DNA from 3 places in the uncultured Turicibacter sp. genome. Region 2 is predicted to be linked to each of the others. Evidence: riboswitches for the same ligand, from Rfam matches in the RefSeq annotation. Region 2 holds a riboswitch; each other region holds the start of a gene.
What was found. A riboswitch is a leader RNA that binds a small molecule or an ion and turns the genes downstream of it on or off. The one in region 2 is predicted to bind lysine.

Region 1 (4,240 bases), on a different contig from region 2:
CAAGTGCTGAGATAGACGTGAGTCTATCTCTTTTTTTATAGAAGGTGTAGATTTTAGCAGAATGATGGATTAGCGCTACTATGTTAGCTGTTCTTCCTAAACGAAGTGAAGGATAGAACAACTATACACCTGTGGTGTACTCGGCGTCAGGCCGAGTTATCCTAACAAGGGGGACCCCATCCACGAAGTGGTTTTCTCCACTAATGGGGTGCCAAATACCATAGGTGTGAGCCCATTCCCTAGTAGTGGAGGATAAGATTGCTAGTAGCAATCGCTAGGTGACCCATTCCCTAGTAGCGGAGGGGAAGATTGCTAGTCCCAATCGCTAGGTAACCCATTGCCTAGTAGCGGAGGATAAGATGCTAGGTGACCCATCTCATTTTTATAAAAGAATTTTATTATTTAACATAAAAAGGTCCCGCTTCTATTGGGACCTTTTTATGTTAAAACATATCGGTGTGAGCCCCGACTTCGACGGCAAGTTCAAGAGCAGAAATGAGTTTTTCAGCTTCGGTATGACCGGGTGCGATTTCGAGTAATTCTTCGACTAGATTGTATTGACTTTCGGTAAGTTGGAAAGTTTTTGTTTTTTCCATGAAGAGTCTCTCCTTTTATTCGAAATACTATTAGTATAGGTAATTTGTTTCCTATTATACTTTATTAGTTATTTTAAAATTTATGACGATTTTCGTTGAATTTTAAAGTTTATCATTGTGATGATAAAGCCCTCAGTTTCCTCTTCAGATTTTGCAACATCTGAAACATTAAATCCTATAAAAGGAAGAAAATAAAATTTTAAAAAAGTTTGTTTATTTTGTTTAAGATTTGAAAAGTGTTCCCATAATGTACTTGTATGAGACGTAACTCTCCCCCTATGTTATGTTTAGTACAAGATGATAAATCTTTTCTCCAATTCTCAACCTCTCTTAGAAATATAATAAAAAGGAGTCATTGAATCAGTTTCCCCCCTGTTCATTGACTCCTTTTAAATTTATGTCATATTCTCCCGTTTTGATTTCTTATTCATTTGGCATTAAGTGTAGGTTTTCAACTTTCTTAACGTTTTGACGTCGAGCATAGAAAATTACCAAAGCAAATCCTAAAGCCATGACGATGTAAGACGTCATTAAAGTCCCTGTCACCCCAAACGCCATATAGCCTAAGGCAGCGATACCTGCTGATAATAGAGCGTAAGGGAGTTGGGAGTTGAAGTGAGCTCCGAGGTCACAACCTGACCCAGTGGCTGATAGAAGGGTTGTATCTGAAATCGGTGACGCGTGATCTCCAAAAATTGCACCCGATAAGACAGCAGCCATAACCGGTATCATCAGATTTAAGTCGATGGCTGCGGCAACACTTCCCGCAATTGGAAGTAAGATTCCGAATGATCCCCAAGATGTTCCGGTTGAGAAAGCCATAAAACTTGCGACTATAAACATGACAACTGGAATAAAGTTTGGATTAATATTGGTGCTTGTAATCACTGAAGCTAAATAGCCTCCAGCATCTAAGGCTCCAACTAGTTCACAAATCGCCCAAGCTAATAATAAAATTCCAATCGCTCCAAACATAGAGCGAGCTCCTATCATAAAAGCTTTTAAAAAATCAGGTAGTGTGACTTCTTTGTTTAAAACATGACGATAAGCCAGTCCCATTGAAACGATTAATCCAGCCATTCCTCCATAACGAAGTGCTTTAGAGAGAGCGATGTTGTCAAGGACGGTGAAGAAGAAGTTAAACTCAGGATCAGTGACTGATTGTGCCCCTTGAATTCCGGTGATAGCCATCGTTCCAACCGTGACAATAATTAAGGTTAGAATAGGAAGAATTAAGTCCCAAATCGTTCCTTTTGAAGATTCAACATCTTTTTCATGAGGATTCGATAGTTCGCTGCCTACAATTGAGCTGTCGCTTCCTTGTAACGTGTCGGCTTCGTATTTTTTCATTAATCCAAGATTTAAGTTAAAGCGAATGACAACGAAGACCATGATGAGGGTTGTGATGACATAAAAATGATAAGGAATGGTCATTAAGAAGGCTGAGAAGGCACTGTAAGAAATGCCTGCTCCTGCTAAGATGACAGCCATAGAACCCATGATTCCAGTTGCCCAACTTGAAATGGGGGAAATGACACAAATAGGTGCTGACGTTGAATCAACGATATAAGCGAGACGAGCTCGCGATACTTTTTGTGCTTCGGCTAATGGTTTTGAGACATTTCCAACGACTAAAGCGTTGAAGTAGTCATCAACAAAAATCAGAATTCCTAAAATAGCAGCGGTATATTGTACCCCTTCGCGTGTTTGAACGCGACGAATAATGGCTTTTGTAAAAGCAGTGGCCCCTCCTGATAAGACGATATAGCCTGTAATAATACCTAGGGCGATTAAAAAGAAGATGATGGACATATTCCACTCATTTAAGAATCCGTAAAGTCCATCCTCTTCAATGACTAGAGAACTAAAAGTGATGAGTAGGGTTGAGATGGTATCTCCGATGCTAAATGCTGATAAAATTAAAGCAGCACAGATGACACCGACTCCTAGTGATAAGATAACGCGACGTGTGATGATAACCAAAAGAATTGTGAGGATTGCCGGAATTAAGGCATAGATGGTTCCAACCATTTTCATTCTCTCCTTTTATATTGAACTTTGATTGAATCATCTCGTCCGGCTCTGAAAGTTATAAAAAAAAGAGCAATGCAGAGTTAAACTCATACATTGCTCAATAATGGGGTAGCTAAAAAAAGATCCCTTAGTGATACACGTATTATTTAACTCTCCGATCATTAGTTCTCCACTACCATAGGCAGTGACAGTGTTAGACTTCTTCAATCTAACCCCAGCAAAAAATAGCGGACACTATTTTCACTTCGGCATGGATACCTTTTAGAATTTGTCTTAGACGTCACTCTCGAAATTCCTACTCTTTAGCCATGCACCTCTAACTCATCAAAGAGAACAGAGACGTATTCAATTATCCCTATTGTAGCATCTTTTATTGTAGAGTCAATATGAATTGTTATAAATAAGTAAAAATGGTATAAAATTACGTATCATTGCAACATAATAAATGAAAGATCATCATCTCAGTGTATTTATTGCGAATAAGAGAGGATTTTGTCAACTATCTGCGAATAAGATATGTAAAATAATCACGAATGTGGTAAGATAAAGGGTAGCTTAAAAGCATTGGAGGTTTTTTTTATGAATATGTCACCTTTAAAGGTTGGTCAAGAATTTTTAGTGACGATTAAACGCATCGGGATTAACGGTGAGGGAATCGGTTATTATAAAAAACAAGCGGTGTTCATCCCAGGAACATTAGTTGGGGAAGAAGTTGTGGCAACTTGTACACGTGTAGCAGGTGGTTATGCAGAAGCAGAATTAGTACGCGTTAAGAAAAAATCAAGACATCGTTGTCAACCAGCTTGTGAGGTTTATGGACAATGCGGTGGATGTCAATTACAACATATGACCTACCCGGAACAATTGCGTATTAAACGCGATGCCATTTGGCAAGCGGTTGAACGTTACACCAATTTAGATCCTGAAGAATTAGATATCCGTCCAACGATGGGAATGGATAATCCATATAATTATCGTAACCGTGCTCAAATGCCAGTTGGGTATGATGAAGATGGTGTGATGGTCGGATTCTATAGCATGAACTCACGAGAGTTAGTAAATGTCACAGATTGTGAGGTTCAATACGAAGAAATCAACAAAGTCGTGAATCACGCGGTTGATTTATTAGATGATTATAAAGTTTTTGCGTATGCACCCAAAACGAAAAAAGGAACAGCTCGTCACATTGTCGTTCGTCGTGGATATCGAACAGGTGAGATTCAAGTGACGTTTGTATTAGCGAATAAAGACTTCAAGAAGATGTATTCTTTAGCGCTTGATTTAATGAAGTATTGTCCTGAAGTGAAGTCAGTTTATGTCAACTATAATTCTGATGACACGCATGAAATCTTTGGACCAGATATGATTAAAGTAGCGGGAGAAGATTTCATTACAGATCGTTTAGGTAAATTTAAATTTAATTTATCACCACGCGCTTTCTATCAATTAAATCCAGAACAAACAGTGAAGTTATATAATCAAGTGAAGTATGCTGCTTCTTTAACAGGAACTGAAAAAGTGGTAGATGCTTACTGTGGAGTTGGAACGATTGGTCAATGGGTGGCTGATCAGGCAAGTGAAGTACGTGGGGTGGATATTACTCGTGCGGC
Region 2 (4,240 bases):
GCCTAATTCTCCGGCTAAAACAGCAACTGTTGTTGCCTTATCCTTTTTATTGATGGTATAGGAAATGCTGATTTCAGATGTCGTTACCTGTCTAAATGAGATATGATGATTAGCTAGAATTCTAAATATTTTTTCCGTTACTCCACTTTGATTCAACATTCCAACCCCAATCACTGAGACTTTTGTAATATCATCTTCAAGTTCAATGTCAATTTCTTGATACTGTTTTTTTAGTTGTTGCATGACTTCCTTGATGACATCATAATCGTCTGTTGATGCAGTAAAAGAAAGATTAACGATCCCATTAATCGGTCCCGTTTGACTAATCATATCCACATTAATATTCGCTTCTGCTAATTTTTCAAAAACTATTGCAATATTTTCAACCTTAAATTCAAGATTGCTGATAGTCACCATTAACACATCGTCACTGATACTTAATCCTGTAATGACGTTCTCCTCCATATTATGATCAACTCCCCTAATTGTTGTCCCCGTGATATCATGCTGACTAGATGCTACATAAATTGGAATTTGATATTTACAACCAATTTCAACAGCTCTTGGTTCCATGATTCCAGCTCCAAGACTCGCCATTTCCATCATTTCTTCATAGCTAATATCATCTAATTTCTTTGCCTCTTTATATAGACGCGGATCAACAGAGTAGATTCCATCGACATCCGTATAAATATGACATCCTCCTCGTAGTTTGGCTGCTAAAGCGACAGCTGTTGTATCGGAACCCCCACGACCAAGTGTTGTAATGTCACCTTTTTCATTCATACCTTGAAATCCTGCGACGACGACAACTTTTCCTTCTTTTAAATACGATTTTACTTTTTCAATGTCGATATCAATGATTTTATTTTTTGTATGAGGACCTTGGGTTTTGATACCAGCCTGAAATCCGGTTAAACAAATTGCATCCACACCGTATTCTTTAAGCGCCATCGATAATAAGGAAATGGATACTTGTTCCCCCGTTGATAAGAGCATATCAAGATCTCGTTTATCAGGATTAGTTGATATTTTTTTTGATAATTCAATCAAATCATCTGTGGTTTTTCCCATGGCTGAAACAACAACGACCAGATCATGTCCCTTTTCTTTTTCAGCGACTATTTTTTTAGCAATATTTTTGATTTTATCCGTACTTGCAACTGATGTGCCGCCATATTTATGCACTAAAATCCCCATTTAATTCCCCTCCTGTTTACCTCTTTAAACTTCTAGTGATAGAAGTTCTTCATATGTTTGACGACGACAAATTAATTGAGCCTCACCATCTTTCACAGCAACAACTGCTGCTTTTGGAATTTTATTATAATTTGAGGACATGGAATAACCATAAGCACCTGTTGAGGTGATAATCAAAATGTCCCCACTTTCAATCTTATTTACGTCAACGTCAGTTATTAAGATATCCCCACTTTCGCAACATTTTCCGGCAATCGTAACATGACGCTCGTTTCCTGATTCCATCCAATTTGCAATGGCACATTCATAAACCGCTTGATATAAAGAAGGCCTAATATTATCTGTCATTCCTCCATCGACACTAACATAAGTTCTAACATCTTTAATATCTTTCATTGACCCAACCGTATATAAAGTACTTCCTGCATTGGCAACAATTGAGCGCCCTGGTTCAATAATCAATCTTGGAATATCTATTTGTAAAGTTTCGCAAACCGTCTGGGCTTTTGTTAAAATTGCCTCACAAAACTGTGCAATCGATTTAGGTGCATCCTTCTCTGTGTAATAAACGCCGACTCCTCCACCTAAATCAACATCAGTAATCTCAAATCCAAATTGCTCTTTAATATCTTTTACGAGTGTCATCATAATCTCAACTTCATCTAAAAAGGGATTCACATCAAAAATTTGTGATCCAATGTGCGCATGCAAACCAATTAAATTTAAATGCTCATACTTATGAAACACTTCAAGACATCTTTGTAAGTCCCCATTCGATAAGGTGAATCCAAATTTCGAATCGATTTGTCCTGTTTTAATGTAGTCGTGTGTATGTGCTTCGATACCAGGTGTAATTCTTAAATAAACATTTTGTTGTTTACCACGTTTATGACACATTGTATTTAGCGTCTCTAGTTCATAGTAATTATCAACTACAAAAACACCGACACCATACTCTAAGCCCATGTTGATTTCATCAAATGTCTTATTATTACCATGAAACAAAACATGATCCATTGGAAAATCAGCTTTATAAGCAGTATACAGTTCACCACCAGATACAACATCAAGATAAAGCCCCTCTTCTTTAATCAGGTGACACATGTAAAGTGGCAAGAAAGCTTTTCCGGCATAAGCCACACGATTCCCTCGCTCCTCAACTTTAAAATGCTTCCTATAATCTTTGCAATTTTGTCTAAGTAGTGCTTCGTCAAAGACATAAAGTGGTGTTTGATAAGTGTTAACCAATGTTTGACAACTTACCCCTCCAATAAATAATTGTTGATTTTCAATGTTCATTGTTCCATGTAGTTTCATCCTAGACTCCTTTTTTCATTTTGATAAGGCACTAAAAAAGCCCCTCGAATACATTCAAGGGGCCTTTAATATACCGAAAAATCGGTTGGGATATCCTCAAATGTAGCACACCACAAAGTGATTTTTGTGACAGTGATGCATATCTTTTATGCACCCCCAGAGAATTAACCTTAAAGCGTCAGTTAATCTCTTCGGCGAATCTTCCTTTCCCAATAAGTCATCGCGCTTACCTCGTTATTAGTACTCTTAAGCCTTCGCAACCTCTACGTTTTAATGATGGTTTGAATAAGCACGTTTCATCATGCTTAATACTATTTAATTGTGAATTCTCTTTATTTTATGTCAATCATCCCCCCTTTATTCCGTTTGGATGTCATATTTTAGTATTAGAAAAAAAGTTATCCTCAATTAGGAGGATAACTTTTTCATCTTAAGCGACTTCAATTTCATTTGTATCGTACTGTTTTTCATTATCTAACTGGTGTTTAAAGACAAATCGGAAAATATATCTAACAAAGGGTTGAACAAAGAAAATTTGAGTAAAGAAAGCAAAGGGTAAGTTAATCACAATATTTTGGAACCAAGTAGCAATTAGTTCGCTTGTGAAACCGTGGAATAAAATAGTTGAAACTAATGACATTAAGGGACACATGAAGACAATAGTCGAGCAAATAAATACGGTTGTAATAATCACTTGGCTATCTTTTTTGAAATCAATCATACTAAAAGCAAGTTTTTCTGAAAGAGGACCTGCAATAAATATTTCAATAAGTAAGGCGAAGATTAATTCAATCGGAACGATTTTTAAAGAAGTAACAAAGACTTGATTTGACATTCCTCCCATTTCAATGGCTACGTTATAAAAGACGAATAAATGAACTGTAATAAAAACAGTTAGTACAGCAAAGAATAATTTTTGAATTTTTGTTTTTGGCATAGTATCTTTCCTTTCTTTTCGTAAAAGAACGCAAAAAAAGACACACGAAGTCACCTTGTACCGTAATCAGATTTACGTGCAAAGCACTACATGTGTCGTTTGTTCTAGTTCATTATTTAATTTTTTATAATTAGATTTTAACTCATTTAGAGACAAAAAGTCAATTATTTTATCGAATTCAATCATTTAAAGATACATTTTGAAAACGACTTTTGTAGTATGTTATACTTAATTAAAATCAGTTTTTTTGACAGCGAGGTTTTAGCATGACAATCGTTCACTCTTCAGAGGAGTTTCGAGAAGCGGTCCTTTATGAGTTAAATTTCAAGGCATTCCAAGAGAAGTATTGTAAAATTTTCAAAGATATTGAACATCCTGAAAATGGCTATTTCTTATTATACGAACGCCCTGGTTATTATGAGTTCGGGATTGCTGATTATACGATTCCCCATCATTTTACATTAAATTTTGATAACCCACAGCGACTTGTTCGATTTGGAACGGTTCACAAAGGGACAACAGAATTTCAAATTGATAATCAACCCATTTCTTCTTTTAAACCTTCTTCTTTTTTCGTTGTAGAAAAAGATTTAAAAGGGAAGCAGAATTGGACAAAAGGACAACATTTTCATGGTGCAGAAATCACGATTTATGAAAATTATTTCAATGATGTGATTCGCCCTTTATTAAAAAATGATTTTGATTTTGAGCGATTTGCAACAAACTATACGTATAATTATCTTCCACTTGAAGTCATGTCTATTTTACAAACAATGCAAACTTTAT
Region 3 (4,240 bases), on a different contig from region 2:
CAAATCCATCTCTTACAAACTCAATAGCTTTCATCATTTAAAAATCCCCCCCTAGTATGATTACTAAACTTACTATACCACGAAGGCAATGAATAGTTAAGTAAACGTTTTTATTATTATTGAGAAGTATAAATAAAAGACTATAATAAAATAAAGGAGGATGAAATATGAAGTATCCGGTTGGATTTATTGGTAGTGGTAATATGGCGATGGCGATGTTAAAAGGATTATTGAAATCTGAATTAATATTATCAAATGATATTTTGATGTCTAATCCTAGCCAGACAAAAGTTAATCGATTTGTTGAAGATTATAAAATAAATGGGACAACTTCAAACCAAGATGTTGCAAATTTATGTCAAATTGTTATTTTAGCAGTTAAGCCATATTTATATCCCGCTATTATTGATGAAATTAAAGAAAGTATTCATAAAGAAACCATTATTGTGAGTATTGCAGCAGGACCAACACTTCAAATGATTGAGGACTATTTTCAAAAAAGTATTAAGGTAGTTCGTACAATGCCAAACACACCAGCACAAGTCGGTGAAGCGATGTCAGCAATTATACCAAATCGCAATGTTACAGAAAATGAGTTAAATCAAGTGATTGCTATTTTTAATAGTTTTGGAAAATGTGAAGTGGTGTCTGAAGTATTAATTGATTCCGTTATTGCTGTGAGTGGATCATCACCTGCTTATGTTTATATGATGATTGAAGCAATGGCTGATGCTGCTGTTTTACAAGGGATGCCACGAAATCTTGCTTACGAATTTGCTGCACAAGCAGTGCTTGGAGCGGCGAAAATGGTACTAGAAACAGGGATGCATCCAGGGGGATTAAAAGATCAAGTTTGTTCACCAGGTGGCACAACAATTGAGGCAGTTGCTAAATTAGAACAAGAGGGATTTAGAGCAAGTATTATGAATGCTATGGAAGCTTGTGCAAAGAAATCTAAAAAAATGAGTAAATAAAAAAGACACGCTTTAAAACTAGCGTGTCTTTATAGGCTATTTATATAATTTATCTTCTTTTTTCTCAAATTTTTTTTCCTCATGATGTTGTTCTTTATGATGAATTTCCATTTCATGAATTTTTTCTTTAATACTCATTAAGGCCATCTCATTTTTAAAAATTTATTATAGTTAGCTCTCTATAGTGTATTTATTAAAAAAATATAAAATAGAAATTTTATTGGATAGTTACATAAATTTACACTTGCAAAAGAATAGAATATAGTTTATGATTTAATTAATTAAAAAATAAATAGGTTTTAGATAGAGGTGCGGTAACTAAGAGTACTATTGAAGAGTGAAGACGTAGACGCAATAGGAAAGGAGTTCTCGCCGAAGCCTATCATCGATACTTTAAGGTGATAGAGCTGGTGTTATGTAAAATATACTTAACACTGTCACAAAATATTTTGTGGTGAGCTATCATTTAAGATGAATGCATTGTATATCGATTAAATGATATATTAAAATTCAAAGTCTTGAGTGATTTGCTCAAGGCTTTTTTTTATTAAAGCCAACCATAAAAATTGTGGAGGGCTATCATTTGAGCATTCAAAAGTAAACGCACGTTATGTGATTATTTCTGAAAAGTCTTGAGTGATACTCAAGACTTTTTTTATTGTGAAGCTCTTGCACCTCATACCATCCAAGAAAAGATGGGGACAATGCTTTATTGGATGTTAAAAACCTGAAGGGAGATTAATATATGTTAAGTCTTAGAAGAGCCAGAAGTATTGAAACTGAGGCAGGTGCGAAAAAAGAGTTTAAAGTACCACATACGCTAGTTATTATTTCTTTTATCTTAGTCATCGTTGCCGTAGCAACATGGATATTACCAGCTGGGATGTATGAGCGAGTGGTTAATGATTTAGGTCGAACAGTCGTTGTGGATGGATCGTTCCAATACATCGAGCAATCACCGCAAGGATTATTTAGTTTATTACAAGCTCCATTAGAAGGAATTGTAGGAGCTTCAGAAATTATTGCCTTTTTATTTATCGTAAGTGGAGCAATTGCTATTATTACAAAAACACGTGCAATTGATGCTGGAATTACAAGTGCCGTTAAATCGTTCCATGGAAAAGAGATGTTAATGATTCCGTTTATTATGGGATTATTCTCATTAGGTGGCGCAGTTTTTGGAATGACGGAAGAGGCAATTCCATTTATTGCAATGTTGATTCCACTTTGTTTAGCTTTAGGTTATGACAGTATTATGGCGATGGCTATTTCTTATGTTGGATGTATTGTTGGTTTTGCTACAGCAATGATTAATCCATTCTCAGTAGGGGTTGCTCAAAGTATTGCAAATGTTCAAGCTGGATCAGGTGTGGGATTCCGTACTCTAATTTGGGCAGTTACAACTTTAGCATCTATTCTATTCTTAATGTGGTATGGTCGTCGTATCAAACGTAATCCAGAATTAAGTCCCGTTTATGAAATTGATCAGTCACGTCGTGAAGCATTAAAAGAATCAACTGAAGAACATATCGAGTTTACAGTAAGACATAAAATTATTTTATCTTCGATTTTAGTTTGTTTAGCTGGAATTGTCGTTGGAGTACTAAAATTTGATTTTGCTATTCCAGAAATCGCGGCTTTATTCTTAGCTACAGGAATCGTGGCAGGATTTATTGGACGTTTAAGTTTTGATGATATGGCAACATCGTTTGTAAGTGGAGCAAAAGATATGATTGGAGCAGCTATTGTGGTTGGATTTGCTCGTGGAATCGTGATTCTTGCACAAGATGGTCAAATTATTGATACAATTCTTTACCAATTATCAAACTTCATCGGTCAATTACCTTCGTTAATTGCGGGATATGTCATGTTCTTTGTTCAAATGTTTATTAACTTCTTTATTTCATCAGGTTCAGGACAAGCAGCTTTAACAATGCCGATTATGGCGCCACTTGGTGAGTTAGTTGGAATTACACCGCAAACATCAATTTTAATTTTCCAATTTGGTGATGGATTCTCAAATGCGATTTTCCCAACAAGTGCAGTCTTAATGGCTTGTTTAGGGGTAGCAGGTATCCCATGGTCAAAATGGATTAAATGGATTTTACCACTACAAGTTATCTTTGGAGTAATTGCTATTATCTTTATTACAATTGCTATTTTAATGGGTTGGTCATAATATTAATTTTGCTAGGCATTTTCTTTATAGAGAATGCCTAGTAAACTATAGTTGAACTTAAAATGAAAAATGAATTAGAATAAGAAGAAATCTATCAATAGATTTTTGTATACAGGAGGGGCATTATGAAAGAACAATTATTGCAAATTAGTGAAGAGCTTAAACAAAGATTATGGGAAATGAGTGACTATATTCATGATCATCCTGAGCTTGGAAACCAAGAGTTCGAAGCTGTAAATACATTAACTTCATTTTTAAAAGAACATAATTTTTCAGTTGAAGTAGGTGTTGCAGGATTAGAAACAGCATTTACAGCGGTTTACGATAGTAAAAAACCTGGATTATCTGTCGCTTATTTATGTGAGTATGATGCATTACCTGATTTAGGTCATGGATGCGGTCATAATATGATTGGTGTAATGAGTGCTGGAGCAGGGGTTTTATTGAGTAAAATTATCGATGAAGTTGGTGGAAAAGTTTATGTTTTTGGAACGCCAGCTGAAGAAACAAATGGCGCTAAAGTAACCATGGCTGAGGCAGGATTATTTAATGAGATGGATGCTGTTATGATGGTTCATCCGGATGGATATACAACAGAAAGTGGAACATCTTTAGCAATGGAAGCTTTACAATTTGATTACACAGGACGTCCTTCTCATGCAGCAGCGAGCCCAGAGAATGGAATCAACGCTTTAAATGCTATTATTCAATTATTTAATGGAATTGATGCATTACGCCAACATGTTAAATCAGATGTTCGTATGCATGGGATCATTACAAATGGTGGGGTAGCAGCGAATATTGTACCAGAACATGCCACAGCACAATTTTATATTCGTGCAGCAACGAAAGAATACTTAGCAGTTGTTAAAGAAAAAGTTTTAAACATTGCACAAGGTGCTGCTTTAATAACAGGAACAACAGTAGAGATTAGTAACTATGAATTATCTTATGATGATTTAAAAACGAATCAAGTATTATCAAATGCATTTAATGAAAATTTACGTCAACTTGGAATCACAGATATTCATCCAGCTAAAAAGGAAACTGGATCAGTCGATATCGGAAATATTAGTAACATTTGTCC

Region 1: another riboswitch for lysine. It lies ahead of QWC74_RS11955 (Na+/H+ antiporter NhaC family protein); the one in region 2 lies ahead of lysA (diaminopimelate decarboxylase).
Region 3: another riboswitch for lysine. It lies ahead of QWC74_RS04770 (YfcC family protein); the one in region 2 lies ahead of lysA (diaminopimelate decarboxylase).

The regions. Positions count from the first base shown of each region.
Region 1 is NZ_CALIOS010000123.1:1,284-5,523, reverse strand. Features, by position in the region: gene QWC74_RS11960 (hypothetical protein) at 444-596, opposite strand; gene QWC74_RS11955 (Na+/H+ antiporter NhaC family protein) at 1,020-2,627, opposite strand; lysine riboswitch at 2,785-2,957, opposite strand; gene rlmD (23S rRNA (uracil(1939)-C(5))-methyltransferase RlmD) at 3,210-4,240, shown strand, end outside.
Region 2 is NZ_CALIOS010000068.1:13,379-17,618, forward strand. Features, by position in the region: gene QWC74_RS07385 (aspartate kinase) at 1-1,200, opposite strand, end outside; gene lysA (diaminopimelate decarboxylase) at 1,225-2,517, opposite strand; lysine riboswitch at 2,613-2,791, opposite strand; gene QWC74_RS07395 (DUF2798 domain-containing protein) at 2,948-3,454, opposite strand; gene QWC74_RS07400 (helix-turn-helix transcriptional regulator) at 3,721-4,240, shown strand, end outside.
Region 3 is NZ_CALIOS010000047.1:28,349-32,588, forward strand. Features, by position in the region: gene QWC74_RS04760 (alpha/beta hydrolase) at 1-37, opposite strand, end outside; gene proC (pyrroline-5-carboxylate reductase) at 168-974, shown strand; lysine riboswitch at 1,271-1,444, shown strand; gene QWC74_RS04770 (YfcC family protein) at 1,720-3,153, shown strand; gene QWC74_RS04775 (M20 family metallopeptidase) at 3,279-4,240, shown strand, end outside.